DNA from 3 places in the Pseudidiomarina sp. WS423 genome. Region 1 is predicted to be linked to each of the others. Evidence: predicted binding sites of a transcription regulator. Region 1 holds the regulator's gene; each other region holds the start of a gene.

Region 1 (10,514 bases):
CCACCACCGAAAACTGCTGACACAATAGTATCACCCGGTTTAACGATACCCTGCTCAACCGCTTCACAAAAAGCGATAGGCAAGGTAGCAGAAGAGGTATTGCCGTATTTTTGAATATTAATCACGGTTTTCTCTTCCGGCACATGACACATCTTGGCCAAGTAATCGATCAGTCGCTTATTCGCCTGATGCGGTATGAGTGAGTCTATGTCATCGGTCGTCAAACCGGTTTCTGCAAACACCTTTTCAACGGCCATGTTCATGCCTTTCACTGCCCGCTTGAAAATCTCTTGGCCAACAAAGTTAAAAGGCATGATGCCGTCAAAGCCAAAGCGGTCAAAACTCATGCCAAACTCTAACGCCAGAACATCGCGGGCATCAGCATCGCAAGTGACGTGAGAGGCTAATAAGCCACATTCTTCGGTAGTTGCTTCCAGCACCATAGCACCAGCGCCGTCACCAAAGAGCACTGCGCTTTCACGCTTGGTCCAATCCAAAATGCGGGTTAAGCGCTCAGCTCCAATGATCAGTACTTTTTTATGGGCGCCGGTACGAATCGCTTGCGTTGCATAATGCATCCCATATAAAAAACTGCTACAGGCAGCATTAAGATCAAATGCCGCAGCATATTTGGCACCCAAATCACGCTGCACGGCTGAGGCGACATTGGGAATAATTTCGTCTGGGGTACAGGTACCAACAATGATTAAATCAAGATCATTGGCATCAAGGCCAGCTGCGGCCAGGGCATTGCGCGCCGCTACTGTGGCTAATTTGGAGGTGCCGACGTAGCTTACCCGACGTTCTTCAATACCCGTACGGGTGCGAATCCACTCATCCGAGGTATCTAAAAAAGTAGCTAAATCGTCGTTGGTCATAATAGCTGGCGGCAAGCATTTGCCCCAGCCGGTAATTTCTGCGTATATTTTCACGTTATATAAACCTATAGTCACCTGTCGTTTTTCGCTATCATAGCACGATTGTTAACAAGAGAAATGTCCGACCATTTAATCAGCTTATGAACTCACGTCAATCAATACGTACGGGCACGCCTAGCGCTGCTACCACTTTCACTACCGAACTTGGTAGTTGGCACCTACAACGCTTTCCGGCGCGCAAGCAAGATCCTTTGCAGGCTTGGGATGCGGCTGATGAACTTATACATAGTTGGCTAGCGACGCAGCGTCCGCAATGGCAGGCACCGCTATTAATTAATGATAGTTTTGGTGCACTACTGATGGCTTGCCACTCTGAGTTACTCACTCCGCCACCGGTCGTTCATAGCTTAACCGACTCTTACGTAAGCCAGCGTGGCTTTCAACACAATAGCAAACTAAATCAGCTGAACCTGCAACTATCGGCTTTAAACCTCTTGCAGCCGCTGCAAAGCTTGCCACCTAGTATTGATCTTGTGCTTTTGAAAATACCGAAAAGTATCAGCTTACTGGAGTTTCAATTAGCAACGCTAGCTACCACACTGAAACCAGGCACCCCCATAGTAGCAGCGGCGAAAAGTAAGTTATTTACTCCTAGCGTGCGGCAACTGTTTGAACGTTACTGCGATAATGTCTCGGTATCCCTTGCCAGTAAAAAGTCTCGCACCTTAGAGGCGCAGCTGAAAGCGGTTGCAGACGCTGAACCTGCCGACTTTATTGATGCATGGCAACTGCCTGAATACGGCCTAGAAATGCGCCATCATGCAGGGGTGTTTGCCCGTAATGCACTTGATATTGGCGCTCGGTTTATGCTGCAACACATGCCCGCTGCGGGCGCCAATCGGGTTATCGATTTAGGTTGCGGTAATGGCATTCTGGGGATTGTTTATGCACAGCAATCGCCTCACAGCCAAGTGACTTGGGTCGATGAATCCTATTTGGCTATGGCTTCTTGCCGCACCAATATCGACTTGAATTTGCCTCACTCTGAAGCTTATCAAACTCGGGTGGACGATTGTTTGAGTCAACAGCCAAGTGCGAGTGCTGACTTGATTCTATGTAATCCTCCATTCCATCAAGAACATGCTGTCACCGAACATATCGCCCGACAGATGTTCCGTGATGCTAAGCGTGTACTGCAACCCAACGGTGAATTATGGCTGGTCGCCAATCGTCACTTACCTTATTATGCTAGCCTTAAGCGTTTGTTTAAACAGGTAGATCAACACGCACAAAATGCCAAATTTGTGATTTGGAGAGCTCGAGGTTAATCATGCTGAAACAGCTTTATTCTCATTTTATTTTAGGTACGTTCCTGCTGACCGCCTTGCTTGCGCCCGCAGCAGCAGAAATTCAACCGAACAACCAGTTTCCGCGAGTGAAGATGGTCACCAGTGCCGGTGATATCGTGGTTGAATTAAACCGTGCTAAAGCCCCGCTCACCGTCAAAAACTTTCTTGAGTACGTTGAAATTGGGAGTTACAACAACACAATTTTTCACCGCATTGTGCCCGGTTTTGTGGTGCAAGGTGGTGGCTACGATGCTGACTTTAAAGCCAAAGTAGAGCGCCCTGCTATTGTCAATGAATCTGGTAATGGGCTGAGCAACAGTTATGGCACCATCGCCATGGCCCGAGTGAGCGACCCGCACTCAGCAACCCGCCAGTTTTATTTTAACGTCGCCGACAATACGAAACTGGACCCGAGCAGCAGCCGTTGGGGCTACGCAGTGTTTGGCTGGGTTGTTGAAGGTGAAGAGGTGCTAGAGCAGCTAGCAGCAACTGAGACCCATGTGTTTCATGAGCCTACCGGTTGGGGTGATGTGCCGCTTGAGCCGCCCATGCTGATTCGTATTGATGTGCTGCCGGCGCTCTAATGTCAGCTACCCCTTGGTATAAAGATTTCGCCGTTTACCGAGAGCCAAGGATCTGGGTGATTTTTGGTTTTGGCATGATCAGTGGTTTTCCGTGGGTGCTGATCGGCTCCATGCTCTCCGCTTGGCTGCAAGAAGCCGGAGTAAATCGAGCCAATATCGGCTTATTTGGTATTGTCTTTATTGCTTACTCCATCAATGCACTTTGGTCGCCTCTCATCGATCGAGTACGCCTACCCTGGCTCGCCCGCCACTTGGGACAACGTCGTAGTTGGCTGCTGGTCTGTTTACTGGGTATTTTGGCAGCAACCGCAGGTTTGGGCTGGCTAGATGTTACTGTACAAACTTGGTGGATCGCACTGTTAGCTGTGGTTATCGCGTTTTTATCAGCAACCCAAGATATTGCTATTGATGCCTACCGCATTGAAAGCTTCGGTGCCCACGAAGCGCGCCTCCAATCCGCTGGAGCCGCCATGGCGACAGCTGGTTGGTGGACTGGTTACAGCGGCCTTGGCGCCATTCCGTTTTTTCTGGTGGATGGCACCCATTGGAACTGGCAACAAGCCTACAGCCTGCTTACCCTCGTGGTGGTGGCGCAAATCTTTTGGGTTATTCTGGCGCCAAACTCCACTCGCTACTCAGCGGTCACCACCCAATTAAAGGCTGGCCAAAGTTGGTTTCACCATACTCTGGTTGCACCCATTGCAGAATTTTTTAAACGCAGCGGCTGGCGATTAGCCCTGAGCATGTTGGCTTTTATCTTTTTGTTTAAGATTGGCGAGGCCTTTTTAGGCCGAATGTCGATTGTGTTCTATAAAGAAATCGGTTTCACCAACGATGACATTGCCATTTACTCAAAATTAGTCACTTGGTGGGTCACCATCGTTTTCGCAATTTTGGGGAGCTTAGTTAATTTACGCCTTGGCATAGTGCGCGGCCTCCTTATTGGTGGTTTAGCCATGGCCGCTTCTAATCTGCTCTTTGCATGGATAGCCGGGGTGGGGCCTAATACCAACCTACTGTTAGCTGCGGTAATCATCGATGGCTTTACCGGAGCTTGGTCTACGGTCGCCTTTGTTGCCTTTATTAGCTTGTTGTGCAATCGCGCCTTCACCGCTACCCAATACGCCCTGCTTGCCTCGCTGGGTAACCTTGGCCGTACCTTACTCTCATCTTACAGTGGCTTCGTGGTAAATGCTCTTGACGGAGATTGGCAGCTATTTTTTGTGCTCACCGCCTTGATGGTGGTTCCTAGCCTATTGATTCTATTAGCACTCCGTAAGCCATTACTGCGTTTAGAAGCAGCTTACCAGCAGGATTCCAATTAACATGCGTTGGGCCGTCGTTGGTAACGGTGCCCTGGGTAGTTTGGTGGCCATCAAACTCCAGCAACAAGGGCTACAAGTGAGCCTGTGCCCACGCCAGCAACCCGCTGTTGGGCATCTGCAACTGAGTTTTTCAAACCAGCACTATCAGTTAATGACCACTTCATTCGAGCAACTTGAGCCTGGAACCTGCATTTTTGCAGCAGTAAAAGCCTATCAAGTGCAGCCTCTACTCGTACAGTTAGCCCAAGCGCAATTGCTAGAGCGCTGCCCGTTGATTTTAAGTTATAACGGTATGCTCACTCATGAACAGCAGTTGTTACCGGCGCATAGTCTCTTTTGGAGCACCACTCACGGCGCCTATCGGCAAGGGCCATTATTAGTTCACGCTGGTGTGGGGCAAAGCTGGCTGGGCTACAGCGTTCCGCAGGCGGCTACGGCTAATAATCCCCCCAGCCCTTGGCTAGTGCCGCAAATACAACAACAATTAGCGGCTGCTTTGCCGCCATTAGCCTGGAGTGACGAGATTAAATTAGTGCGTTGGCACAAGCTCGCCACCAACTGTTTAATTAATGCGTTGACAGTGATTTACGACTGTCCGAACGGCGATCTTTTACAGCTACCCGTACAGCAATTGCAAATGCAACTGGCGACTGAGATCGTTGCCTTAGCTAAGCATGAACAAGTGTCTCTCGATGCTCCGCAACTACTCGCACAGGCGCGCCAAGTGATGCAAAAAACAGCGGCAAATCGCTCGTCGATGCTCAGTGATGTGCGCCAACAGCGACCAACTGAAATTGATTATTTGAATGGATTTGTAGCTCAGCAAAGTGCTCAGTTAGGTCTTGCTGCCCCAGCCAATACCCAGCTGTGGCAGCAACTTACAGAGATTACGCAGGGTTATTTGGGTCTTCAATAAAATCAACCACTTCTAGGCCAAACCCTGACAGCGCTGAATAACGCTTGGGAGAGCTCATCAACCGCATTTGATGGACGCCTAAATCAGCCAAGATTTGTGATCCGATACCGACGTTACGAGAGGCATTAGAGGCGGCCGCCGTTGGCTTTCTTTCGCCACGATCTTCTGCCGCAAAATGAGCAATTTGCTCAAGCATGCCGGCACTATCTTGATGCCGCCCAATAACCACTAGAACACCGCTGTTGGCACCAATAAATTCCATCGCATGAGCGAGCGGCCAGCTGCGCTTAGCAGCGCGCTCAGTGGCAAAGAGGTCATTAAAAGTATCTTGCAAATGAACTCGTACATTCACCGGCTCAGAGCTATTAATGTCACCCTTAACTAAGGCATAGTGGGCTTGTTTATCAATGGTGTCTTGATACGCAATTAACTCAAATTCACCGTACGCGGTGGGCAGTTTACAGTGCGCCTGGCGCTGCACGGTTTTCTCGGTTAACGAGCGGTACTCAATGAGATCAGCAATAGTACCGATCTTGATATCATGCTCAGCGGCAAATTTTTCTAAGTCAGGACGCCGCGCCATGCTGCCATCTTCGTTTAAGATTTCCACGATCACTGCCGCTGGCTCAAACCCAGCCAATCTCGCTAAGTCACAGCCGGCTTCGGTATGGCCAGCCCGATTCAGCACCCCACCTGGCTTGGCTTTCAACGGGAAAATATGGCCTGGCATGACCAAATCGCTTGGCTTAGCATCGGCTGCTACCGCCGCTTGCACCGTACGAGCTCGGTCTGCCGCTGAAATCCCGGTGGTAACCCCTTCTGCGGCTTCAATAGAGACCGTAAAATTAGTGGCGTAAGGGGCGTTGTTTTGATTCACCATGAGCGGCAAACGCAATTGCTCGCAGCGTTCTTCGGTCAGCGTTAAGCAGATCAGTCCCCTGCCGTAACGTGCCATGAAATTGATTGCCGCTGGCGTAACACACTCTGCCGCCAGAATTAAATCCCCTTCGTTTTCACGGTCTTCATCATCCATGAGAATAACCATCTTACCCTGCTTAATATCAGCAATAATATCGGCAGCACTATGTAACGAGCTAGTTGTTGATGGCAAACTGGTCACGATGAAAGGTCTCCTTGGTTCGCGTTGATGGTGGCGGTAATACGAAGATCGGCCCCCACCTGGCGAACATCTCGATAGGTTAAGGTGGGCGCTTGCGCGAGCTGCTGCCATACCGGCAAAGCAAATAAACCTTGCGCACTTGCACCTAATAATTTCGGGGCTAAATATAAAATAAGTTCATCAACCCAACCGGCTGCAATCAATGCGCCGGCCAAGTTCGCCCCACATTCGGTCCAAACCGAATTAATCTGATACGTTTGGGCTAGCTGGTGTAACAGCTCAGCTAAATCTATCTGGCCACTGCTAGTTACTGGCAACTGCAAAATTGTTACCTGCTCCGGCCAAGTTCTGGTCGTCGTCAGTTCGGCACTATGCACCAATAAAATAGGCGCAGCGGTTGCTGTGCTTTCGGTAAAGAGCGGCTCATCACCCTTTAATTTTCCCTGACTATCGATGATCACGCGCAGTGGCTGTTGTTGTACCCATTCGCCGCGCGCCGTCAATCGGGCTTGGTCAGCTAGCACCGTGGTCGCAGTACTCAAAATGGCACTACTTTGGGCGCGAAAACGATGCACATCGGCTCTTGCTGCGCTGCTGGTGAGCCATTGGCTGGCGCCATTTGCTAAGGCTGTTTGGCCATCTAATGATGCTGCCATTTTCAGTCTGAGCCAGGGCCGTTGCCGTTGCATCCGAGCGATAAAACCGCAGTTTAAGGCACGCGCTTGGGTTTCTAACACGCCAACCAGCACCTCAATACCCGCTGCTCGTAAACGTGCGATACCTTGCCCACTCACCAGCGGATTCGGATCTTGCATCGCCACCACAACTTGCGCCACTTGGGCTTTGATGAGTGCATCTGCGCATGGAGGAGTACGACCGAAATGGCTACATGGTTCAAGCGTCACATAGGCAGTGCCATGCTTGGCTGATGCGCCGGCGGCAGCTAAGGCATGTACTTCAGCATGAGGCTCACCGGCTCGTTGATGCCAGCCTTCGCCAACGATCTGGCCGTGCTGCACAATCACACATCCCACCATAGGATTTGGCGCAGCGCTAAACCGCCCTTGCGCAGCTAAATCAAGGGCACGTTGCATATAGAATTGGTGGCACCTAACTGGGGTATTAGTCATTGAGACGAGCTATTTCTTCACCAAATTCACGAATATCATCAAAGGCGCGATACACCGAGGCAAACCGGATGTATGCGACTTTATCCAAGGCTTTGAGGTTTTCCATCACTAAGCCACCAATCATTTTGCTGGTGACTTCACGTTCGCCCGTTGCCCTTAATGACGATTTGACATTCTGCATGGCTTGCTCAATGGCTTCGAGACTAACCGGACGTTTTTCTAAAGCGCGTAATAAGCCACTACGCAATTTATCTTCGTTAAAAGGTTCGCGAGTGCCATCGGACTTTATAACTCGAGGCATGATCAACTCTGCCGTCTCAAACGTCGTAAAGCGCTCTTTACACTCGGTGCATTCGCGCCGACGCCGCACTGAGGCGCCGTCGGCAACTAACCGAGAATCGATGACTTTGGTATCTTGCGTGCCACAAAAAGGACAATGCATAATAACTTTCCTTGCCTAACCTAATGAACTCATCGCCCTAATTCTCGACCAAAGAGTTGCTTATCCGTATACCGGGAAGCGCTTACAAAGGGCTTTTACTTGGTCACGCACGGCACTGATGGCTGCTTCGTCGTTAATATTATCTAACACGTCACAAATCCAGTGTGCCACTTGCTCAGCTTCTGCTTGCTTAAAGCCACGACGCGTAATAGCTGGGGTACCTAGCCGTAATCCTGACGTCACAAAAGGTGAACGCGGGTCGTTGGGTACGGAGTTTTTATTTACCGTAATATAGGCCCGACCTAAAGCTGCATCAGCGTCTTTACCCGTGATATCTTTATCAATTAAATCAACTAAGAACAAATGGTTTTGGGTGCCACCAGAGACAATCTTGTAACCGCGTTCTTGCATCACTTTCACCATTGCATTGGCGTTGGTTAACACCTGCTGCTGGTACGCTTTAAACTCTGGCTCCATCGCCTCTTTGAACGCTACTGCCTTAGCAGCAATCACATGCATTAGAGGGCCACCTTGGCTACCTGGGAACACACCACCGTTAAGTTTTTTGTGCAATTCAGGGTCATCTTTACCTGATAAAATCAAACCACTACGCGGGCCAGCTAAGGTTTTGTGGGTGGTGGTGGTGACTACATCAGCAAAAGGTACCGGGTTCGGATAGAGACCTGCTGCCACTAACCCAGCCACATGCGCCATATCCACTAGCAAATAAGCGCCTACTTCGTCCGCAATTTCGCGGAACTTAGCCCAATCGACAATACCTGAATAAGCAGAAAAACCAGCCACGATCATTTTAGGCTGGTGCTGCAAGGCTAGCTCACGCACTTCGGCATAGTTAATTTCGCCAGTACTTTCATCTAAACCATACTGCACCGCATGGTAGAGTTTGCCAGAGAAGTTCACATGGGAACCATGGGTTAGGTGGCCGCCATGGGCCAAGCTCATACCCAATACCGTATCACCAGCGTTTAAGAGCGCTAAAAACACTGCTGAGTTAGCCTGTGAACCAGCATGCGGTTGCACGTTCGCATAGCAAGCGCCAAACAACTGCTTGGCTCGCTCAATGGCTAAATCTTCAACCACATCAACAAATTCACAACCACCGTAGTAACGTTTGTGCGGATAGCCTTCTGCGTACTTATTGGTTAACTGCGAACCTTGCGCTTGTAACACGCGTGGGCTGGTGTAATTTTCTGACGCAATAAGTTCGATATGCTCTTCTTGACGTTGTACTTCATCGGTCATCGCTTGCCACAACTCAGCATCATAGCTAGCAATGTTCATCTCATGTTTTAACATCAGGGCTCCTAACTGCAGCAGCTGCCGGAGTGACAGCGGGTTATTGGAAATATCTGTGCGCTAGTTTACCAATATACTTGGGTTAGCGCCAACTTAAGGGTTAAAATAGTCCATTAAGATTTCACCCTCACAAGGAACATGGGCAGTTATGGCACAATATATCTATTCGATGTCGCGGGTCAGTAAAGTCGTCCCGCCGAAAAAGACGATTTTAAAAGACATTTCGTTATCTTTCTTTCCTGGCGCAAAGATTGGGGTATTAGGTTTAAACGGCGCTGGTAAATCCACCCTGTTACGCATCATGGCAGGTATCGATAAAGAAATTGAAGGCGAAGCCCGACCGCTCGCTGGTATTGAAATTGGCTATTTGCCACAAGAACCACAATTAGACGAAGACAAAACTGTCCGTGAAACCGTAGAAGAAGCCGTGGCTGACGTGAAAAATGCGCTAGCTGAGCTCGATCAGGTTTATGCAGCCTACGCTGAAGAAGATGCTGACTTTGATGCTTTAGCGAAAAAACAAGGCCAGCTAGAGGCTATCCTGCAAGCTAAAGACGGTCACAACTTAGACAATATGCTAGAGCGTGCAGCTGACTCGCTTCGCTTACCGCCGTGGGATACCAAAATCAAAGTATTATCGGGTGGTGAACGTCGCCGCGTAGCCATTTGCCGTTTGCTACTGAGCAAACCTGATATGTTGCTATTAGATGAGCCAACTAACCACTTGGATGCTGAATCGGTCGCTTGGTTAGAACGTTTCTTACACGACTACGAAGGTACCGTGGTTGCCATTACCCACGACCGTTATTTCTTAGATAACGTGGCGGGCTGGATTTTAGAGCTTGACCGTGGCTATGGCATCCCTTGGGAAGGCAACTACTCGTCTTGGCTAGAACAAAAAGAACAACGTCTTGAGCAAGAAGAGAAACAAGAAAAAGCTCGGCAACGCAGTATTAAACAAGAACTTGAGTGGGTGCGGCAAAACCCTAAAGGGCGTCAAGCAAAAAGCAAGGCGCGGATGGCTCGGTTTGAAGAACTGCAAAGCGGTGATTACCAAAAACGCAACGAAACCAACGAGCTATTTATTCCACCAGGCCCACGCTTGGGCGATAAGGTACTTGAAGTTCAGCACTTGCATAAGGCCTACGATGGTCGGGTACTGATCAATGACTTAAGCTTTAGCGTTCCTAAAGGGGCTATTGTTGGCATCATAGGTCCGAACGGTGCCGGTAAATCAACGCTATTCCGCATGATCACCGGTAAAGAGCAACCCGATTCTGGTACCCTTGAATTAGGTGACACCGTGCAGTTGGCCAGTGTCGATCAGTTCCGTGATGACATGAATGACAAAAATACCGTGTGGAAAGAAATCTCCGATGGCCAAGATATTCTCCGCATCGGTAATTTTGAAATTAATAGCCGCGCCTATGTGGGTCGCTTTAACTTCCGTGGT
Region 2 (10,514 bases), on a different contig from region 1:
GCGCAGGAACTTTAGCTAAGAAACTTTCCAGATCAGCCGTGGTTAAGAAAGTACCGGTTGGGTTATTTGGATTAGCGATAAAAATCATTCGTGTTTTATCGGTAATAGCTGCGGCCATAGCATCCAAATCGTGACCATAGTTTTTCGCTGGTACCGCAATACCCTTGGCACCAATAGCTTGAGTTACCAATGGATACACCACAAACGCATGCTGCGAAAACAGCACTTCATGATGTTCGTTAACAAAGGTACGCGCCAACAGTTCTAAGACATCGTTGGAGCCGTTACCCAAGGTGATTTGATTAATATTTACACCCAGTTTCTCGGCCAGTTTGCTCTTTAGATAAAAACCGTTGGCGTCAGGATAGCGAGCTAATCCGGCTAAGGTATCTTGCAAAGCTGCGGTAACCTGCTTGCTTAAGCCCAGTGGGTTTTCGTTCGAAGCGAGTTTCACGATATCTGTTAGCCCTAGTTCGCGCTCAAGCTCTTCAATGGGTTTACCTGCCTGGTATGGGCTTAAGTTACGTACGCCAACATTAGCGAGAGATTTTGCATCAAAGTTTGTCATGAGTTTCCTGGTTGTTCGTTATTGATTCTTCGTTATTCGTTATTCGTTGTTCGTTGTTCGTTGTCAGTAAAGGTTGCCCGCACCAATAGCTAATATCCAATAGCTAACAGCGCTCTTGCTTGCGCGACATCACACCTTACGTTCAAACTCAGCCATAAATTCCACCAACGCATCCACGCCGGCCATTGGCATCGCATTATAAATACTGGCGCGCATACCACCCACAAACCTATGCCCTTTTAGACCAACTAAACCAGCCGCTGCAGCCTGTTCTAAAAAGGCACTATCAAGCGAGTTATCAGCCAGCAAAAACGGAATATTCATGCGTGAACGATAATCTGGATGCACCGGATTTGAATAAAAGTCTGATTGATCAATGTAGTGGTAAAGCTTAGCCGCTTTAGCTCGGTTCAATTCACCTATCGCCGCCACCCCACCTTGGCGTTTTAACCATTGGAACACCAAGGCTGATAAATACCATGCAAAGGTGTTAGGAGTGTTGTACATCGAGCCTTCTTTGGCCTGCACGGTATAATCCATAATGGTGGAGGTATTGGTTTGCGCGTGACCTAACAAATCTTCACGCACAATACTAATCGCGAAACCAGAAGGACCTATATTCTTTTGTGCACCGGCATAGATAACGCCAAACTTACTCACGTCCAGCGGCTCAGAGAGAACATTCGACGACATATCAGCCACAATGGGAGCATTCACTTGCGGTATCTCATGCACCGCAATACCGTCCACTGTCTCATTCGGGCAATAATGAAAGTACGCTGCATGTTCAGATAACTGCCATGAGTCTGGATGACTTATTGCTTTACCTTGATCGGTTTGCACAGCCGCGCCGACAACATTGACATGGCGTACGTACTTTTGCGCTTCACGAATCGCAAAGTCAGACCAAATCCCGCAGTTTAGATAATCCACGGTCGCATCAGTAGCCGCAATATTTTGTGGGACAGCACTGAATTGACCGCGTCCACCACCATGCATAAACAGCACTTTATACTGGTCTGGAATAGCCATCAAATCGCGTAAATCTTGCTCAGCCTGTTCCGCCAAGCAGATAAACGCTGGGTCGCGGTGACTTATTTCCATCACCGAAATGCCTAAATCATTCCAGTTTAAAAACTCATCGCGCGCTTGTTGCATTACTTCTGCCGGCAACATTGCCGGCCCCGCAGAAAAATTAAACGGGGCGCTCATGGCTTATTCCTCACCTTCTACAACATCGGTTTCGTCATCCGCTTCGTCATCTAGCGGCTCGTCTATGTCGCCTTCAACAGGTTCATTCAACAATGGATCCAGTTCTTCGTCCTCGTCGATATCATCAACCCGTTGTAACCCAACTACTTTTTCATCATCACCGGTACGAATCAAGCGCACGCCTTGGGTGTTACGGCCAACCACTGAAACTTCACTGACGCGAGTCCGTACCAAGGTGCCTTTGTTACTAATGAGCATGATTTGATTACTATCAATCACTTCCATCGCACCGACGACTTGGCCGTTACGCTCACTCACCTTAATCGAAACCACACCTTTGGTAGCACGGCTCTTAGCTGGGTATTCGGTGATTGGCGTACGCTTACCGTAGCCATTCTCCGTCACGGTAAGCACCGATGGCATTTCTGCTTCACCGTCGTCTCCAACTTCGAGTTCGTCGCCAGTGCGCGGCACAATCAAGCTAACCACATGCTGCCCAGCTTCTAGACGAATACCGCGCACACCTGTAGCAGTGCGGCTTACCGAACGAACTTGATCTTCGCTAAAGCGAACTACTTTACCAGCGTTCGAGAACAGCATGATCTCATCACCAGCGGTAGTCACATCAACCCCAATCAACTCATCGCCTTCAACCAAGTTAAGCGCAATAATACCGCCTTTGCGTTGCCGCGAATATTCCACCATTGGGGTCTTCTTCACGGTACCGTTACGGGTGGCCATGATGATGAATTTATCTTCCGGATAATCGCGCGTTGGCAGAATCGCAGTGATCCTTTCATCCGCTTCTAACGGCAACAAGTTGACGATAGGACGGCCACGCGAAGTGCGGTTGGCCAGCGGTAATTGGTACACTTTCATCCAATAGATTTTACCGCGGGTTGAGAAGCATAGAATGGTGTCGTGCGTATTCGCCACCCACAAGCGCTCAATGAAATCTTCATCTTTCATCTTAGTTGCGGCTTTACCTTTGCCGCCGCGGCGCTGTGCTTCATATTCGGTAAGTGGCTGGTACTTCACGTAGCCATGGTGCGACAAAGTCACCACCACGTCTTCTTCATTAATCAAGTCTTCCATGCTGATATCGTGTGCTGCCGCCGTAATTTCCGTACGTCGCGCATCACCATAATCAGCTTTGATTTTCTCTAGCTCTTCACGAATCACTTCCATGAGCCGCTCTGGGCTATTCAAAATCAACAGTAATTCTTCAATAACCTGCAACAAGCCTTTGTATTCATCTAGGATTTTTTCATGCTCAAGACCCGTTAACTTGTGCAAACGTAAATCCAAGATAGCTTGTGCTTGCTCGTCAGTTAAATGGTACTCACCGTCACGAATACCGTATTTTTCATCCAGATGATCAGGCCGCGCTGCATCAACCCCAGCCCGTTCTAGCATCGCGGCAACATCGCCTAAACGCCAAGCGCGACTGGTTAAACCAGCCTTCGCATCGGCCGCTGTTTGTGACCGACGAATCAGCTCAATGATCTCATCGATGTTAGCTAGCGCAATGGCTAAGCCTTCTAAGATGTGGGCGCGCTCACGAGCTTTACGCAGCTCATACACAGAGCGGCGGGTAACTACTTCACGCCGGTGCAAAATAAAGCAATGCAGCATATCGCGTAAGTTAAACAGGCGCGGTTGGTTTTTATCCAACGCCACCATGTTAATACCAAACACCACTTGCATTTGCGTATTGGCGTACAGGTGGTTTAAGACCACCTCACCCACTTCACCGCGTTTTAATTCGATGACAATCCGCATCCCGTCTTTGTCAGATTCGTCGCGTAAAGCGCTAATCCCTTCCAGACGTTTTTCTTTAACTAATTCAGCGATCTTCTCAATCAGTTTAGCTTTGTTAACTTGATACGGGATTTCAGAAACAATGATGGTTTCACGGCCATTATCTTCCGTTTCAATCTCAGCTTTGGCGCGTAAATGAATACGACCACGGCCGGTACGATAGGCTTCAACAATGCCTGAGCGACCTGAAATGGATGCTGCAGTTGGAAAATCTGGGCCCGGAATGTAATCCATCAATTCATCAATGGTGATGTCTGGGTTTTCAATCATGGCCAAGCAGCCATTCACCACTTCTGTGAGGTTGTGCGGCGGAATATTGGTAGCCATACCAACCGCAATACCCGACGAACCATTCACTAATAAGTTAGGTACTCGGGTAGGTAAAACATCAGGAATTTGCTCTGTGCCGTCATAGTTTGGCACAAAGTTAACGGTTTCTTTATCTAGGTCAGAGAGCAACTCGCTGGCAATTTTTGCCATCCGAATTTCGGTGTAACGCATGGCTGCCGCCGAGTCACCGTCTACTGAACCAAAGTTACCTTGACCATCAACCAACATGTAACGCAACGAGAATGGCTGAGCCATCCGCACGATGGTGTCATACACAGCACTATCACCATGAGGGTGATATTTACCGATCACGTCACCAACAATACGCGCTGATTTTTTGTAAGGCTTGTTGTAGTCATTACGCAGTTCATTCATCGCAAACAGTACACGACGGTGAACTGGCTTGAGGCCGTCACGAACGTCCGGTAAAGCTCGACCGACAATTACACTCATGGCGTAATCTAAATACGAACTCTTCAACTCATCTTCAATGTTAACCGGAACGACTTCTCTGGCGAGATCACTCATAGTAGTTATATCCCTAAACGATCTGTCTTTTTATAGTTTTACAAGATAACGCCATTGTACCCGTACGGGCTTACTATCGCATCTTTTTTTATCCCTGTAGGTTGGGTACACTGTACCTACTTTTAAGCCGTAGCAGAAGCCCTATGACCACAAGTTCTAATGTTGATCCTGCAGAAATTGAAAAATTCAGTGCCATCGCCTCACGTTGGTGGGACCCCGCCGGAGAGTTTAAACCGCTGCATCAAATTAATCCGTTGCGCTTAGACTTTATCCAAGCTGCCTGTGATGGTGTGTTTGGTAGCCGTATTGTCGATATTGGTTGCGGTGGCGGCTTGTTGGCAGAAGGCCTAGCCCGTGCTGGTGCTCAGGTGACCGGCATTGATTTGGCTGAACAATCGTTGCAAGTAGCCAGATTACATGCCTTAGAAAGCCAGCTACAAATTGACTATCAATTTATCCCAGCCGAACAACTGGCCGCAAGTGAGCCAGCGCAGTTTGACGTGGTCACCTGTTTAGAAATGCTCGAACACGTGCCCAACCCGGCGGCGATAGTCCAAGCGGCAGCAGACTTGGTTAAGCCAGGTGGTAAGGTATTTTTCTCAACCTTGAACCGTAATCTAAAATCTTGGCTGCTTGGGATCGTTGCGGCAGAATATGTGCTGCAGTGGGTACCGAAAGGCACGCATCAGCACCAAAAGTTCATTCAACCGGCTGAATTATTGCGCATGACCGATGCTGCTGGATTGGTTGCGCAAAGCATGACTGGGCTCCATTACCTGCCGTGGCGCGGCTTTTACTTAGACCAGAACAATGTTGATGTAAATTACATCGTCTGTTTAACCAAACCGTTGAAGGACTAAGCATGTCACGTCCAGCTGCAATCCTGTTTGATTTAGATGGCACCCTGTTAGATACCGCCCCTGACTTAGGCGCAGCTTTAAACCGCGTCCTTAGGGCTGAGCAACGCCCCTTAGTGAGTGCTAGTGATTACACTCCGATTGCCTCTCATGGCTCCGCTGGGCTTTTACGCTTTGCCTACGGTGAAGCTGAATTTGAACAACGCAAAGACGAACTCAGACACAAGTTCTTAAGTTTTTATAGCGAAGCTATTGCTGAACAAACCCAGCTTTTTGCTGGGGTTAGCGAACTGCTAGCACAACTACAACAGCAACAGATACCGGTTGCGATTGTCACCAATAAACCAACGGCCTTAACCGTGCAACTGCTGCCTAGCTTTCCTGAATTAGCTGCAATCGAGGTGGTTGTCTGCGGCGATACCTTAGCGGTAGCGAAACCATCACCACAACCCCTACTGCACGCTACCCAAGTACTACAAGTAGTGGCGGACGATTGTTGGTACGTGGGCGATGCCGAGCGGGATATTCAAGCCGGTCGCGCTGCTGGCATGCGCACTATTGTGGCGAATTATGGCTACATCAGTGCCATCGAAACGCCAACCGCTTGGGGCGCCGACAGTTTCATCGAAACCCCCTTAGAGTTACTCGATTTATTAACTTAATTATGATCTCTTGGCCTAACTACGGGGCTTGCGCTGGTCTGGATTTTGGCCTTGATTCGGCACCAACAAAAAGTGCCAGCAGCGCTGCTTCGCAGTTTTCACCAAAAAAACCAACACAACATATAGACAGTCACACCACTGAAACGCCCATATGTAGATTTATCTAACCAAACCTCCGCTTTCTAATCGGTTTTCATTGAGCAACAAAACGTCAGCTAATGACGGTAAAAAAATTTCCAATATTTTTTTTCAGGGTGCTTGATTTTACTAAACCTCTATTGCACCGCAGGTTTTAGCGAAAGCCTACACTTCGGTTAGTCAAACCTTCCGGTTTTTGTAACGTAAACACACTTGATCAGTGTGCGATAAGTGCTAGGATAACCCCATTCATTCATCCCAAGATATTGTGTAAAAAACCGTCGTGCGGTCGCAACACGCACTATATCTTGTGGCTAGACAAAACAACCATAACAACGATGGATGCGCCTCATGAACCAAAAGCTTTTCGTAACTAAACGTAGCGGTGAACGCGAACCTTTAAACCTAGACAAAATTCACCGTGTGATTAGTTGGGCAGCCGAAGGCTTGAACAACGTTTCGGTATCACAAGTTGAAATTAAATCGCATATCCAATTTTATGACGGTATTAAGACTGAAGATATTCACGAGACCATCATCAAAGCTGCCGCTGACCTTATCTCTGAAGAAGCACCTGATTATCAGTATTTAGCAGCGCGCTTAGCAGTTTTCCATCTGCGTAAATTAGCTTATAACCAATTTGAGCCGCCCCATTTGTATGATCAAGTCACTAAAATGGTTGCTGCGGGTCGTTACGATAAACATTTGTTGACTGACTACACGCGCGAAGAATTCGAGCAAATGAACGATTTTATCGATCACGCCCGCGACTTGAACTTTTCCTACGCAGCGGTGAAGCAATTAGAAGGCAAATACTTGGTGCAAAACCGGGTTACCGGTGAGCTCTATGAAAGTGCGCAATTTTTGTATGTCTTAGTTGCTGCCTGTTTGTTTGCTAACTATCCGAAAGAAACTCGGATGAGCTATGTGCAGCGTTTTTACGATGCCACGTCATTGTTTAAGATCTCCTTGCCAACCCCTATCATGTCAGGCGTTCGTACACCTACGCGCCAGTTTAGCTCGTGCGTATTGATTGAAACAGGCGACAGCTTAGATTCAATTAACGCCACTGCAAGTGCGATTGTTAAGTACGTTTCTCAACGCGCTGGGATTGGCATCAACGCTGGCCGTATCCGTGCGCTTGGTAGTGCCATTCGTGGTGGCGAAGCTTTCCACACCGGCTGTATTCCATTTTATAAGTACTTCCAGACCGCAGTTAAAAGCTGTTCTCAGGGCGGTGTTCGTGGCGGTGCCGCTACCCTGTTCTATCCGCTTTGGCACCTAGAAGTAGAAAGCTTGCTGGTTCTTAAAAACAACCGCGGCGTTGAAGAGAACCGTGTGCGCCACTTAGATTATGGCGTGCAATTCAACCGTGTTATGTATCAGCGCTTAATCAAAGACGACTACATCACTTTGTTTAGCCCGTCTGATGTCCCTGGTTTGTACGATGCTTTCTTTGCTAATCAAGAAGAATTTGAACGCCTCTATCTGCAATACGAAGCCGACGATAGCATTCGCAAAAAGCGTATCAAAGCCATTGAACTCTTTAGTTTATTCATGCAAGAACGTGCTAGTACAGGTCGCATTTACCTGCAAAACGTGGACCATTGCAACACTCACAGTCCGTTTGACCCGGCGGTTGCACCTATTCGACAAAGTAACCTGTGTTTAGAAATCGCGCTGCCAACCAAGCCTTTGCGCCACGTGAATGATGAAGAAGGTGAAATCGCTTTATGTACGCTGTCGGCCTTTAACTTAGGTGCGATTAAATCATTAGATGAACTTGATGAAATGGCTGATTTAGCCGTGCGTGCGCTTGATAGCTTACTCGATTATCAAGAATACCCTGTACCAGCTGCTCACAACGCAACCATGGGCCGTCGTACGTTGGGCATTGGGGTAATTAACTACGCTTATTATTTAGCTAAAAACGGTGTTCGTTATTCGGATGGTTCAGCGAACGCGTTAACTCATCGCACTTTTGAGGCTATTCAATACTACTTGATGAAGGCATCCATGAACTTAGCGAAAGAGCTTGGTGCTTGTCCTAAGTTTAATGAAACCACCTATGCCAAAGGTGTGATGCCAATCGATACTTACAAGAAAGATCTGGATAGCGTTTGCCAAGAGCCATTGCATCTTGATTGGGACCAGCTACGTCGTGATGTACAACAATACGGTATGCGTAACTCTACCCTGTCTGCCTTAATGCCATCAGAAACCTCGTCGCAGATTTCTAATGCAACCAACGGTATTGAACCACCGCGCGGACATATCAGTATTAAAGCATCAAAAGACGGTATTACGAAACAAGTCGTGCCTGAATACGAAACGTTGAAAGACGCGTATGAGCTGTTGTGGAGCATCCCTAGTAACAAGGGTTACTTAGAATTAGTTGGCATTATGCAGAAATTCGTCGACCAAACCATTTCCGCTAACACCAACTACGACCCAGCCAAGTTTGAAGCAGGCAAAGTGCCGATGAAGCAACTGCTACAAGACTTGCTGTATGCCTATAAGTTAGGCGTAAAAACGCTTTATTATCACAACACGCGTGACGGTGCTTCAGATAACCAAGTAGATTTGCGTGACAAAGTAGAAGCCAAAACTCGTGAAGAAGAGAACCAACAAGCAACTGTCGCCATTATTGAAGAAGACGATGATTGTGCCGGTGGTGCCTGTAAGATCTAGTTCTGCGGCTTAATAACAACAAGTTGCACTCGCTGAGCAGTACCGCTGCTCAGCTGATGATGCTAAAAAAGGTGTGCTAAGGTATGAGTTATTCAACATTTAATCAGAACCAAGTTAACCCTCTGTTAGAGCCAATGTTTTTTGGTAATTCAGTCAACGTTGCGCGCTATGACCAACAAAAACACAGCATTTTTGAAAAACTGATTGAGAAACAAATTAGCTTTTTTTGGCGCCCAGAAGAAGTTGATGTCAGCCGCGACCGCGTTGATTTTCAAGCGTTAACTGATAGCGAAAAGCATATTTTTATCTCTAACTTAAAGTATCAAACCTTGTTAGATTCAGTACAAGGACGCAGCCCTAACATTGCATTGCTGCCGATTGTATCGATTCCTGAATTAGAAACTTGGATTGAAACTTGGTCGTTTTTTGAAACCATTCACTCACGTTCGTACACGCATATTTTACGGAATTTATTTACTGACCCGAGTGAAGTTTTTGAAGATATCGTGATTAATGAAGAAATTCAGAAACGCGCCACCGATATTTCTCGCTATTACGACGATTTGATCTTCTATACGCAGCTTTGGCAAACCCATGGCGAAGGCGAATGGGAAGTTGACGGTGAGAAGCATCTGGTTAGCATGCGTGAGCTCAAGAAAAAGCTATTCTTGTGCATCAACTCAGTGAATGCGCTAGAGGCAGTTCGTTTTTATGTGAGCTTCGCTTGTACCTTCGCCTTTGCTGAACGTGATCTGATGGAAGGTAACTCAAAAATCATCCGTCTTATCGCCCGTGATGAGAACTTGCATTTGGTCTCTACTCAGCAAATTCTTAATCTATGGCAATACGGTCAAGATGACCCGGAAATGAAAGAAATTGCCGAAGAGTTACGCGACGAAGCACTGAACATCTTTATGAAGGCCGTTGAACAAGAAAAGCAATGGGCCCACTATTTGTTCAGACATGGCTCTATGATTGGCCTAAACGAAGAAATGCTCTGCCAGTATGTGGAGTACATCGCCAACATGCGGATGGAAGCCATTGGTTTTGATGCGCCCTTTAAACAGCGTAGTAACCCACTACCTTGGATGAATAAATATCTGGTATCAGATAACGTTCAAGTAGCCCCTCAAGAAGCTGAAATCACTTCTTATTTGGTTGGGCAAATTGACAGTAACGTAAGTGCTTCTGACCTTGGAGACTTTGAACTCTAAATCATCATGAGCACCGCGTATAAAGTCATCGTCAATGGTCAGCAGCAGCTGACCGTTGACAGCTCACAGGGTACCCTCTTAGAAGCTATGGAAGCGGCTGGATTAGAGCCCCACTATCACTGTCGCAATGGTTTTTGCGGCGCCTGTCGAGTGCAACTAGTACAAGGCGATATCACCTACATCAACGAGCCACTGGCTTTCGTGCGACCCGGCGATTGCTTGCCTTGTTGCTGCGTTGCAGCCTCGGATCTTGAAATTAATCAATAATCGCTGGGTTCGATAGCCACTATCCACAAAACTCATTGGCAAGCCGCCGCTATTTGTAGGAAAATACGGGCAATATCACATTTTTTAAGGAGTCTGAGATGTTTACTGTTATTTTTGGTCGCCCTGGCTGCCCATTCTGCGTTCGTGCAGTACAAATCGCTGAAAAACTGACCGCTGACCGCGATGATTTTGAATTTCGCTACGTCGACATGCACGCTGAAGGTAT
Region 3 (10,514 bases), on a different contig from region 1:
TTGGGCTTTAAGTCGATCAACCTAGACCTAATCTACGGTTTACCTTACCAGCGTCCAGAAACCTTTAAAGCCTCAATTGATCAAGTGATTGCCTTGGCTCCCGACCGGGTATCGTTATTTAGCTACGCTCATTTGCCGGCACGTTTTGCTGGTCAAGCAAAAATCCCAACTGAGAGCTTACCTAAGCCATCGATTAAGTTAGAACTGTTGCAGCTTGGGATTACTCGTTTTAACGCTGCCGGTTATCAGTTTATTGGTATGGACCACTTTGCAAAAACATCTGATGAACTTGCTATTGCTCAGCAACAAGGGCGCTTACAGCGTAACTTCCAAGGCTACACCACCAGCGGCCAGGATGCTTTGTTGGGGATTGGAGCTTCTTCCATTAGCCAAATTGATGGGGTGCTTTGGCAAAACAGCAAAGAACTACCTGACTATTACAAGCACCTGAAGGCACAACGCCTACCGGTTATTAAAGGATTTGAACTGAACGCAGATGACCGCTTGCGCGCCGCACTTATTTCGCAAGTTATCTGCCACTTTGAATTGGATATTGCTGCGTTTGCACAGGCTTGGCAGTTGACTGATTTTTGGACTTACTTTGCCAATGCTAAACAGAAATTAGCCCCCTTTATTGAGGATGGGCTGGTGACCATTGATGACTCGCAATTACGTGTTACTGAATTGGGTCGCTTATGGGTACGGAGTATTTGTGCCTGCTTTGACGCCTACTTAGACGATGCAGCTACGGCTCCACGCTACTCTAAAGTCGTTTAACTAAGAAGAGGCTCTCGATAGGTGCTGCCATAGTCTAGCTATGGCAGCATCATTTGTGCTGGCCTGACCATCCCAAGCTAGCCAGCTTGGGATGTTGCCGCCTCTACCGCCCGCTGCGGCTGGCGATGATAATGGCGGGCGGCATGTTCTTGCCGACGCCCAGCACTAAATGCCGACACTCGTTTTAAATAGCCAATCACCCGCGTACCATAATCAATATCGTCAGAGCCGCAACTTGAGCAGTTATGCAGGGTGCGCTTATCAATATGTTCACAGTCATTACAAATGGTAATCTTCACATTGATACAGAAATAATTGCAGCCAGTTTTAGCAGCAATATTTAACAGTGATAAATAGCCATCCTCGTTAAGTTTTTCATCTAGGTTAAGATGTAGAGCCGAGCCACCATCTAAAAACTCTATTAATTCATGACCATGTAAGGTGAACTTATCAATTGCATTGGTTTGTTCATCCTCTACCACGTAAAAGTAGGAGTTGTAGCAATCACGCGGCACAACATAGCCATCGGCGCGGTCCCACTTCGCATTTTTGACACCAAGGTTTTCTGCCGGCACAAACTCGGTATTAAACATATAGCCATATTCTTGTTTGGCTTTTTTATTAGCATCGTAAATAACCTTTAAGTGGCGCTGCACAAATTCAATGTACTCAGGATTATTACTGGCCGTTAAACCTTGCGATTCCGCCGCCTCTACCATGCCATTGATACCAATAGTTAAGAACTGCTTATCCAGGGTAATAAAACCAGCATCGTAAACCGTGAGTAAACCGGCTGCTTGGTAATCTTCCATGAGCAGCCGATAGGCCACTTGGTATTTTTGAATTTTCTCAATTTCCTCACCCAAGTCGCGTCCATCTTGCACTAACCGATTCATATTAATGGTGATCACATTAATGGATCCGGTCGCGACGCCACCAGCACCAAGGGTGTAAGAAAAGGTATTATCACTAATTTCAGAGCGTAAACGACAGCAAGAAGCTAACGAATCGGCATTGGGTGACAGATACACGAAGAATGAGTTACCGACAGATAATTCATGGGCAATATGCTGAGCAAATTGCTGATCTTTGCACTGACCATTTTCGGTCAGCATAGCCACGGTAACGACCGGGAAAGTGAGTATGGTTTTCTTCCGTTCTTCATTAAACCAATGTAAGAAAAAGTCCTGAAGCTGGCTCACCGATTGCCATGATGATTTGCTGAAATCGGCGGGAAAGACAAAGTCACCAAACATACTTTCAAAATAATGCTGGTCATAGACTGAGATATTCCAGAAGACACTTTGATAACCGCGCGCTGCCGCGGGCTGATTGAGGGCATACACGACGTGCTGTAAGTGGTTTTCAATCTGATGGCGATGTGTTTCTAGGTAGTTATCACCGTAATCTTTACGAGCAAAATAATCAAAGTAAGCCAAAAATTCGACGGTGGCGACGGCCCCGGCAAACTGTGAGCTCACCGCAAAGACGAAGTTCACGAAAGTGCCACAAAAGCTTTCTAGGTGTTTTGGTGCTTTTGATTCGCCGCCCAACTTAGTGAGCCCATCACGTAAAAACGGATACATGGTAACCGACACACAGTAAGGCTTTAAGCTAGTTTCATCATGCACATAAATCTCATGATCTTCTATTTGACGAATATACTCCTGCGCCAACGGCGGGCCAAACAACTCTGCAATTTTATTGCTGACTTGCTTGCGGTTCACTTGAACAAAAAAATCCTTCATGATTTCTGACTCTAGCGTCGCAATATTCTTTTGCGTCACGTTCGCATTAGCATCCATTTTTGAGCCATCAGCGGCATTTTCGGCATGGAGATATTGCTGAATAAAGTCAACTTTGGCGTCTACTTGATCGGGGTATAAGCGCAACATAGGTATGCTCCTTGTTTTAATCAGTGCTTAAAAAGCGCACGTTTAGTAGTTGTTGATTGCGTAAATCAATAAACTTCTGATTTGTGTTTGGACTATCTAGGCCACCAAGCTCAGCTATCCAAGGGCCCGTTTTTAAATAGGTGAGCTGTTCGCGGAGTGCAGGCAGCACCTGCTCATAACCGGTATACAGACAGGTTTCTAGCCCCTGCTCACGAGCTAATTTAAGTAAGTGCAGTAATTGCTCTGGGTACCATTCACCCCCTAAAAACAACACGCAGGTGATGAGGCCCCGATATTGCTGCAGCCGCTTCGTAAAATACTCTGGGGTTAATTCCACTCCGCTATGAGCGGGCCAGCTATCAACGCTATGACAGCCTTTACAACCCACAGGGCAGCCGGTGATGGTATAAGCCAACGAGACTTCGCCGGGCACCTCCTGAAAGGCTATTTGCTCTGAACAGTAGCGCATTAAAACCCCACATATTGTGCTTGATTGCTTATTTGCATCTATATATTGTGTTAAAGCCTAGACGATCACCTAGATATTGTGTTGATCCGGATCAATAAATAAGCAGCCTGAAAAACTCTGAACGCCGCTTGGCCAAGCTAGCCAAAACATGCTGGTGGGTAAAAATAACCCTACGGGTTACTAGCACCCTCAAAAAGTGCGGTTATATCTACCCTAAAAACAAACAAAAACCAATAAAATCAGATGGATAAAAGTTGGCACGAGACTTGCTATAAGGAAAGGGTACTCATCTATGAATGCGTGCGAAATGCAATAAAGGGAGACTCTCGCATGAATCAACAACAACAACCGGAGGTGCCATATGGCCGGTTATAAGAAACTTTGGTGGATACTCATCGGCATCCTAGCGATTACCTTTGGTATCTTGGGTTATTTTGGTAAAGAGGTATACCGCGAAGCACCGCCTATTCCAGCGCAGTACGTGACGGAATCGGGACAAGTGTTAATGACTGAAGAGAGTATTCTCGATGGTCAAACCGCTTGGCAATCCATCGGTGGTATGCAATTAGGCTCGATCTGGGGCCATGGTGCTTATCAAGCACCCGATTGGACTGCAGACTGGTTACACCGTGAGCTCGTAGCTTGGTTAGAAATTGTAGCGCAACGTGATTACGGCATGAGCTACGATAGCTTGAGCCCAGCTGAGCAAAATGCTCTGCAATTTGCGTTAAAACAGGAATATCGTACCAACACCTACGATGCTGCAACTGATACGGTGCTACTAAGTGAGACTCGAGTAGCAGCCATCAATGACGTAGCGGATTATTATATTCGCTTATTCAGCGATGCTCCTGAGCTACAAAGCACGCGCGAAAGCTATGCAATGAAAGAGAACACCTTGCCGAGCCTTGAGCGACGCGAGCGTATGACTGAGTTCTTTTTCTGGACTGCTTGGTCAGCCGCTACTGAACGCCCTGATAGCAATGTCACCTACACCAATAACTGGCCGCATGAGCCGCTTATTGATAATAAGCCAAGTGCTGAGAATATCATTTGGTCTATTATTAGTGTGATTTTACTGATTGCTGGTATCGGTGCTTTGATTTGGGGTTGGGCTTTCTTGCGCGACCACGATGAAGAAGAAATTGAGATTCCTAAGCAAGATCCAATCACTACCTTCAAACTTACACCATCACAAAAAGCACTAGGTAAATATTGCTTTATCGTCGTGGCGTTGTTTGCTTTACAAGTTTTGTTAGGTGGCTTTACTGCTCACTACACTGTAGAAGGTCAAGAATTCTATGGTATTAACGTGTCTGAGTGGTTGCCCTACTCGCTAGTGCGTACTTGGCACTTACAAGCGGCCATGTTCTGGATTGCTACTGGCTTCTTAGCTGCTGGCTTATTCTTAGCACCTATCATTAATGGTGGTAAAGATCCTAAGTATCAAAAACTAGGAGTCGACCTACTATTTTGGGCGTTAGTTGTAGTGGTTGCTGGTACCTTTATTGGTAACTTCCTCTCTATTGCTCAAATTATGCCTGAGCACTTAAGCTTCTGGTGGGGTCACCAAGGTTATGAATACGTCGACCTCGGTCGTGCATGGCAGATTGGTAAGTTCTTAGGTATCGTGTTCTGGTTAGTGTTGATGATGCGCGGTGTCTTCCACGCTCTTCGTCAACCAGGCGACAAGAACTTATTAGCACTACTCACCGCATCTGTTGTTGCTATTGGCCTGTTCTACGGTGCTGGCTTCTTCTATGGCGAACGTACTCACTTATCAGTGATGGAATACTGGCGCTGGTGGATCGTGCACTTGTGGGTAGAAGGCTTCTTTGAAGTATTTGCCACCGCTGCCCTAGCCTTTATTTTCCATAGCATGGGCTTGGTTTCTAGAAAAATGGCTACTACGGCCACCTTAGCGTCAGCATCGTTGTTTATGCTTGGCGGCGTACCTGGTACTTTCCACCACTTGTACTTTGCCGGTACCACCACTCCCGTGATGGCCGTTGGTGCAACTTTCTCTGCGCTAGAAGTCGTTCCCTTGATTGTCTTGGGCTACGAAGCTTGGGAAAACTGGAGCTTGCAACGCAAAGCTGAGTGGATGCAACGCATTAAATGGCCACTCATGTGCTTTGTTGCGGTAGCCTTCTGGAACATGTTAGGTGCTGGCGTGTTAGGTTTCATGATTAACCCACCTATCTCGCTGTACTATATTCAAGGTTTGAACACCACACCAACTCACGCTCACGCGGCCTTGTTTGGGGTGTATGGCTTCTTAGCGCTAGGTTTTGTCTTACTCATCTTGCGCTACATTCGTCCAAACCTGCAATTTAACGATAAACTGATGACCACTGCATTCTGGTGGATGAACATTGGCCTTGGCATGATGCTATTTACTAGCTTGCTGCCAGTTGGCTTCATCCAGTTCTATGCATCAGCGTCTGAAGGTTTATGGTATGCACGTAGCGAAGCCTTTATGCAACAACCGTTGCTAGAGGGTCTACGTTGGGTGCGCACTGTTGGCGACGTGGTCTTTATCGTCGGTGCTTTTGCTATCAGCTGGCAAGTGGTGTATGGCTTGTGGTTTGATAAAAGCTCACGTGAACAACAGCATATAGCTTAATCACAGCCTGAAATTAAAGGTGAAGTTAAAGGCGGTGGCACTTAGGTGCTGCCGCTTTTTTTACGGTTGATTGTTGTTCAGTTGCTATCCGAGGTACACTAACGCATCTGTTTAAATCAACCCAAGAGTTTGACTCCTAATTGTCTATGCCTAATTCATCTATTGTGACACGCATTGGTTTTGCTTTGAGTTTTATGGTGGCGCTTACCGTAGTCACGCTGTTGGCTTCGTATTGGCTCTCAGAAAAAGCAGATCAAGATGCCTTAGCCATAAATATTGCAGGCTCACTGCGCTACCAAGCGTATCAATACAGCTGGCATCAATTACATGATGCTGATAGTGCTGCAGCAGCAGCCATGCAAGCCGAATTTGAACAAAGTTGGCATCATCAAGTCTTTAACCGTTTTAGCCATAGTGAGTCTGATTTAGCAACCTTATATACGCAAACTCGAACCAGTTGGCAGCAATTCCAGCAGCAAATAGCCGATGGCGTGGTCACCAGTGCTAATTTACAACAACAGATTTTGCCGCAAATAGACCAAATTAATCGCTTTGTTACCGCCATTCAACAAGATGCCGAGCAGCGCATACGTTCCATTCGATTAATTCAGGTGCTCTCGTTGTTTTCTAGCATTGGTTTAGCGCTGGTTATTTTCTATTGGTTACGCACCCGCGTTAAGTACCCATTAGAGGTTTTAACTCTCGCCGCCAAAAGAATTGGTCAGGGCGACTTTACCGCCCGTGTGAATCATCCCATGCGTGATGAGCTAGGTGTGCTCTCGGGCACCTTGAATAAAATGAACGAAGCTGTGGGTTACATGTATGGCAATCTTGAAAAACGCGTCGATGAACAAACCCGAGCCATTTCTCAAAGCAATGTGCGCTTGCAGTTTTTGTACGACACCGCGCGAATGATCATCGAGCATTCACCTGGTTATCACGACTTTACCACCATTGTTGAAGGGTTAAAGCGCGCCTCTGAGGTTGAAGACCTCGAGCTTTGCTTAATTACCGAGGCAGGCAATAAACCCTATTTACAGGTGCAGCCTATTGGCGCCCCAGAAGATCCTTGCGAAGGGGTTGATTGTAGCCAGTGTGTGAATGCTGGGGCCGGAGTGAGTATCCAGAACAACCAGCGCATTTATCGCTTTAGCATTGAGCGCGAACAACAAAATTACGGGGTCTTGGTAGCTCGTTGTAGCCTTAGCGAGCAACTCAACGATTGGCAACAACAGTTGCTACAGTCAGTTGCCGACCAACTGGCCATTGCCCTAAGCCTGAAACAAGAAGAAGAGCAAGTACGGCGCCTAGCTCTTATTCAAGAGCGTACGGTGATTGCGCGTGAGCTGCACGACTCTCTTGCGCAGGCTTTGTCCTACTTGAAGATTCAGGTGACACGCCTCAACAAAGCCATTGAGAAAGATAATAAAGAAGTGATTGATGATGTTGCAGAAGAGCTTAAACAAGGGCTTAATGCCGCTTATCGGCAGTTACGCGAATTGCTTACCACTTTCCGCCTCAAAGTAGATGGTGCGGGGCTGTTGCACGCCCTGCAAACAACTATCAATCAATTTAGTGAGCAGTCTGATCTGTCCTTCAGGCTGAACTATCAGTTAGAGAATACCCCCTTGGTACCGCATGAAGAAATTCATTTGCTGCAAATTATCCGTGAAGCCTGTCAGAACGCCATTCACCACAGCCAAGGCACAGATGTGGTGGTACAGCTAAGCCAGCACGATCAGCGAATTGAATTAAGCATTGAAGATAATGGTGTAGGTATTCCCGATCAGGCCGAAAAAATGAATCATTACGGGCTTGCTATCATGCAAGAGCGTAGCCGTCATCTAGGTGGCACCATTGAAATAAAACGCCGTTCTGAAGGTGGCACAGGAGTCTATTTTAGTTTTGTGCCGCAGTACCTGTTAGAGCGTGAAGCGACTGTTTAAGGGTTATAAAACTCGCTACGCCGGCGCAGATACACCCAGCTAACTAGTGCCGCACACAGCACGTAAAAAAGTGCAAAGGCCACCAGCGTATTGGCGCCATGGGCTTGGCTCACATTGATATACCACAGGGCTGGTATGTAGATAGCGCCAGCAGTTGCCACGGCTGTAAGCCAACGCAATGCTAATGGTAACTGCTCTAATGGCAGCACCACACTGGCAGTTTTAAAGACCGCACTACTAGCCGTTCCGGCCGCAATAAAAATCACCAAAAAGACCAGCAGGTAGGGTAAGAACCACTCTTCAGGAACCCTACTTTGCAGGGCTGCTGCGGTCATGTAAGCGGCACTCAAGCAAGCCATAGCCATCACTAAAGCACACACCACCAAGACTTTGGCGCCACCGTACTGGTCAGCCAGCCAGCCACCAAAAGGTCGGGCCAGCACTCCTAAGAGTGGCCCAATCCAAGCATACGTTAGGGCACTTGGTGTGTAGTTAGCACTAAAGGTTTCAAGGCTTAAGGGTAGTGTCATCGCAAAGCCAATAAAGGAACCAAAGGCCATCACGTAGAATAAAGTCATCAACCAAGTGTGGCGGTTCTTTAGAATGCGCCCTAGCATCGGCGGTTGGGTGTTGGTAACAACAGGCTCAGCGCTGGGGGGATGCCCTGAGGGGCTAGGCATAGCCTGAGCTCCTCGAGCACGGCGCTGCCCTAACGAATACAGGCTTGTTGCAATCACTGCCACCATCAATAACCAGCCCGTGTTGGCAAGCCATAGGGGCGTACTCGGCGGTAACACCCCGACAATATCACCACTTGTTTGATGAGTTAACCAAGGAGAAGCCGCCCAATCACCTAGCCAGTTGATACCGCTAAGCAACGGTAGTAGGGTTTGTGCCAACACAATCCCGACCCCACCGATCCCTGCGTTAACCGCTAGCACCCAGCCAAGTGAGCTCTTCTCAATCCGTGCACCTGCAGCAGGTTGTAAGGCAATAAATTGGGCGCCACCTAAGCCAGAAAGAAAGGCCAACACATACAGTTGCTCAATCGCAATCTCCTCCACACTTAGCTGCCACGTAAGTCCAATTGCCGGTATCAATAACAGTACTGAACCTACTTGAATAAAGCGCTTATGCATACTGCGCTCACCCAGCCATAAAAAAACAAACTGAAACACACAAGCACCGCTCCCGGCTGCTGCCAGCAAACTGTATAGCTGTGCATAGCTCAAATGAACCGTTACTGCATGGAGCTGCACCACCAAGACACTCCAACTTAGCCACAAGGTCATCCCCACAATCAGATTGATTGCGGTGAGTTTGTCGATGGTTGGCGAAAGTCGAATGGTGTTCACATGTTACTCCTCAGCTATGCTAGTAACTATGCGTGAGCACCGCCAAATAAACAATTTAGCGAGGGGGATAAATAGCAATGCAAAAGAGGCAGTTAAAACTACCCCCAAAGGGTTAATAAGGTGCTAAGCTTTGGCTAACGGGGCTACATTGTGCAAAAATACCCCCTATAAAATATTGACGCTTATCATCATAAGACATTAAAGGAGCAACTCATGTCTGATACTCCAGCTAGCATTATGCTTGTGGACGATCACCCACTTTTGCGTAAAGGGCTCAAACAACTGATTTCGCTTGAAGACGGCTTAGAGGTTGTAGCTGAATGTAGCAGCGGTGCAGAAGCACTAGAGTTAGCCGAAGAAATTGATCCGGATTTGATTATCCTTGATTTGAACATGCAAGGTATGGATGGATTAGAAACCCTTAAGCGGATGCGCGACAACGGGGTGACCTCTCGGATCGTCATGCTCACCGTGTCTGATGCCGATGAAGATGTCGTTACGGCGATAACTAACGGGGCCGATGGCTACCTATTAAAAGATATGGACCCGGAGTTATTATTAGAACAAATTCAACGCGCTATTGAAGGCAAAATGGTGCTTAGTGAGTCTATTACCGAAGTTTTAGCAACCGCCTTGCGACGTCCCTCAGCACCTTCTGCGAGCAAGTACGATAGCCTCACCAATCGCGAACAAGAAATTTTAAAACTCATCGCTAAAGGCATGAGCAACAAGGTGATTGCTCGTGAGTTAGATATTTCTGACGGTACCGTTAAAGTACACGTGAAGCACTTGCTGAAAAAGCTAGGTTTACGGTCGCGGGTAGAAGCGGCAGTGTGGATGGTAAACCACGACGCTTAAGCTAGTTAGAACCTGAGCAAACTCCAGCAAAGATTGATGCCGATCAAGTTTTGTCTGGGGTTTTATTTGTAACATGAGCGGCTGCGCACCGTAGCCTCTTAATAACCCATCTAAGCTCTCGCTTAGATGCCATGTACCTTGTAGTAAGAGCAATGACCATCATGACAAGCCCTGAACTTCTTTCGCCCGCTGGCAGCCTAAAAGCCATGCGTCTGGCCTTTGCCTATGGTGCCGATGCCGTTTATGCCGGCCAACCAAGATACAGTCTACGCGTGCGTAATAACGAGTTCGATCTCGCTAACCTTGCGCTCGGTATTGCTGAAGCACACGCCCTAAACAAGAAGTTCTATGTGGTAGTCAACATTGCTCCTCATAACGCTAAGCTTACCCGATTTGTAGAAGACATGGCGCCAGTGGTGGCGTTACAGCCGGATGCTTTGATCGTTTCAGACCCTGGCATCGTGATGCTGCTAAGAGAGCATTACCCGCACCAAGCATTACACCTAAGTGTACAAGCCAATACCGTCAACTGGGCGGCGGTTAAATTCTGGCAACAACAAGGCATTGAACGGGTCATTCTGTCTCGTG

Evidence for each region. The regulator NrdR, encoded in region 1, represses ribonucleotide reductase genes. The targets are predictions, from matches to a motif close to AAACACNANATNTNGTGTTT.
Region 2: a site for NrdR is predicted at 6,413-6,432, ahead of nrdA (class 1a ribonucleoside-diphosphate reductase subunit alpha). Genes of this name have one in related genera too.
Region 3: a site for NrdR is predicted at 3,144-3,163, ahead of nrdG (anaerobic ribonucleoside-triphosphate reductase activating protein). Genes of this name have one in related genera too.

The regions. Positions count from the first base shown of each region.
Region 1 is NZ_JBOJLN010000006.1:463-10,976, reverse strand. It holds gene ACQ661_RS06870 (ketoacyl-ACP synthase III) at 1-932, opposite strand, end outside; gene ACQ661_RS06865 (methyltransferase) at 1,019-2,206, shown strand; gene ACQ661_RS06860 (peptidylprolyl isomerase) at 2,209-2,811, shown strand; gene ACQ661_RS06855 (AmpG family muropeptide MFS transporter) at 2,811-4,136, shown strand; gene ACQ661_RS06850 (ketopantoate reductase family protein) at 4,138-5,052, shown strand; gene ribBA (bifunctional 3,4-dihydroxy-2-butanone-4-phosphate synthase/GTP cyclohydrolase II) at 5,024-6,097, opposite strand; gene ribD (bifunctional diaminohydroxyphosphoribosylaminopyrimidine deaminase/5-amino-6-(5-phosphoribosylamino)uracil reductase RibD) at 6,169-7,302, opposite strand; gene nrdR (transcriptional regulator NrdR) at 7,295-7,744, opposite strand; gene glyA (serine hydroxymethyltransferase) at 7,805-9,061, opposite strand; gene ettA (energy-dependent translational throttle protein EttA) at 9,210-10,514, shown strand, end outside.
Region 2 is NZ_JBOJLN010000001.1:35,826-46,339, reverse strand. It holds gene hisC (histidinol-phosphate transaminase) at 1-568, opposite strand, end outside; gene serC (3-phosphoserine/phosphohydroxythreonine transaminase) at 698-1,780, opposite strand; gene gyrA (DNA gyrase subunit A) at 1,784-4,459, opposite strand; gene ubiG (bifunctional 2-polyprenyl-6-hydroxyphenol methylase/3-demethylubiquinol 3-O-methyltransferase UbiG) at 4,603-5,319, shown strand; gene ACQ661_RS00190 (HAD family hydrolase) at 5,322-5,978, shown strand; gene nrdA (class 1a ribonucleoside-diphosphate reductase subunit alpha) at 6,468-8,807, shown strand; gene nrdB (class Ia ribonucleoside-diphosphate reductase subunit beta) at 8,891-10,021, shown strand; gene yfaE (class I ribonucleotide reductase maintenance protein YfaE) at 10,028-10,288, shown strand; gene ACQ661_RS00170 (GrxA family glutaredoxin) at 10,387-10,514, shown strand, end outside.
Region 3 is NZ_JBOJLN010000007.1:24,774-35,287, reverse strand. It holds gene hemN (oxygen-independent coproporphyrinogen III oxidase) at 1-777, shown strand, start outside; gene nrdD (anaerobic ribonucleoside-triphosphate reductase) at 855-2,672, opposite strand; gene nrdG (anaerobic ribonucleoside-triphosphate reductase activating protein) at 2,689-3,141, opposite strand; gene ACQ661_RS07710 (nitric-oxide reductase large subunit) at 3,503-5,767, shown strand; gene ACQ661_RS07705 (ATP-binding protein) at 5,914-7,713, shown strand; gene ACQ661_RS07700 (MFS transporter) at 7,710-9,068, opposite strand; gene narL (two-component system response regulator NarL) at 9,282-9,926, shown strand; gene yegQ (tRNA 5-hydroxyuridine modification protein YegQ) at 10,088-10,514, shown strand, end outside.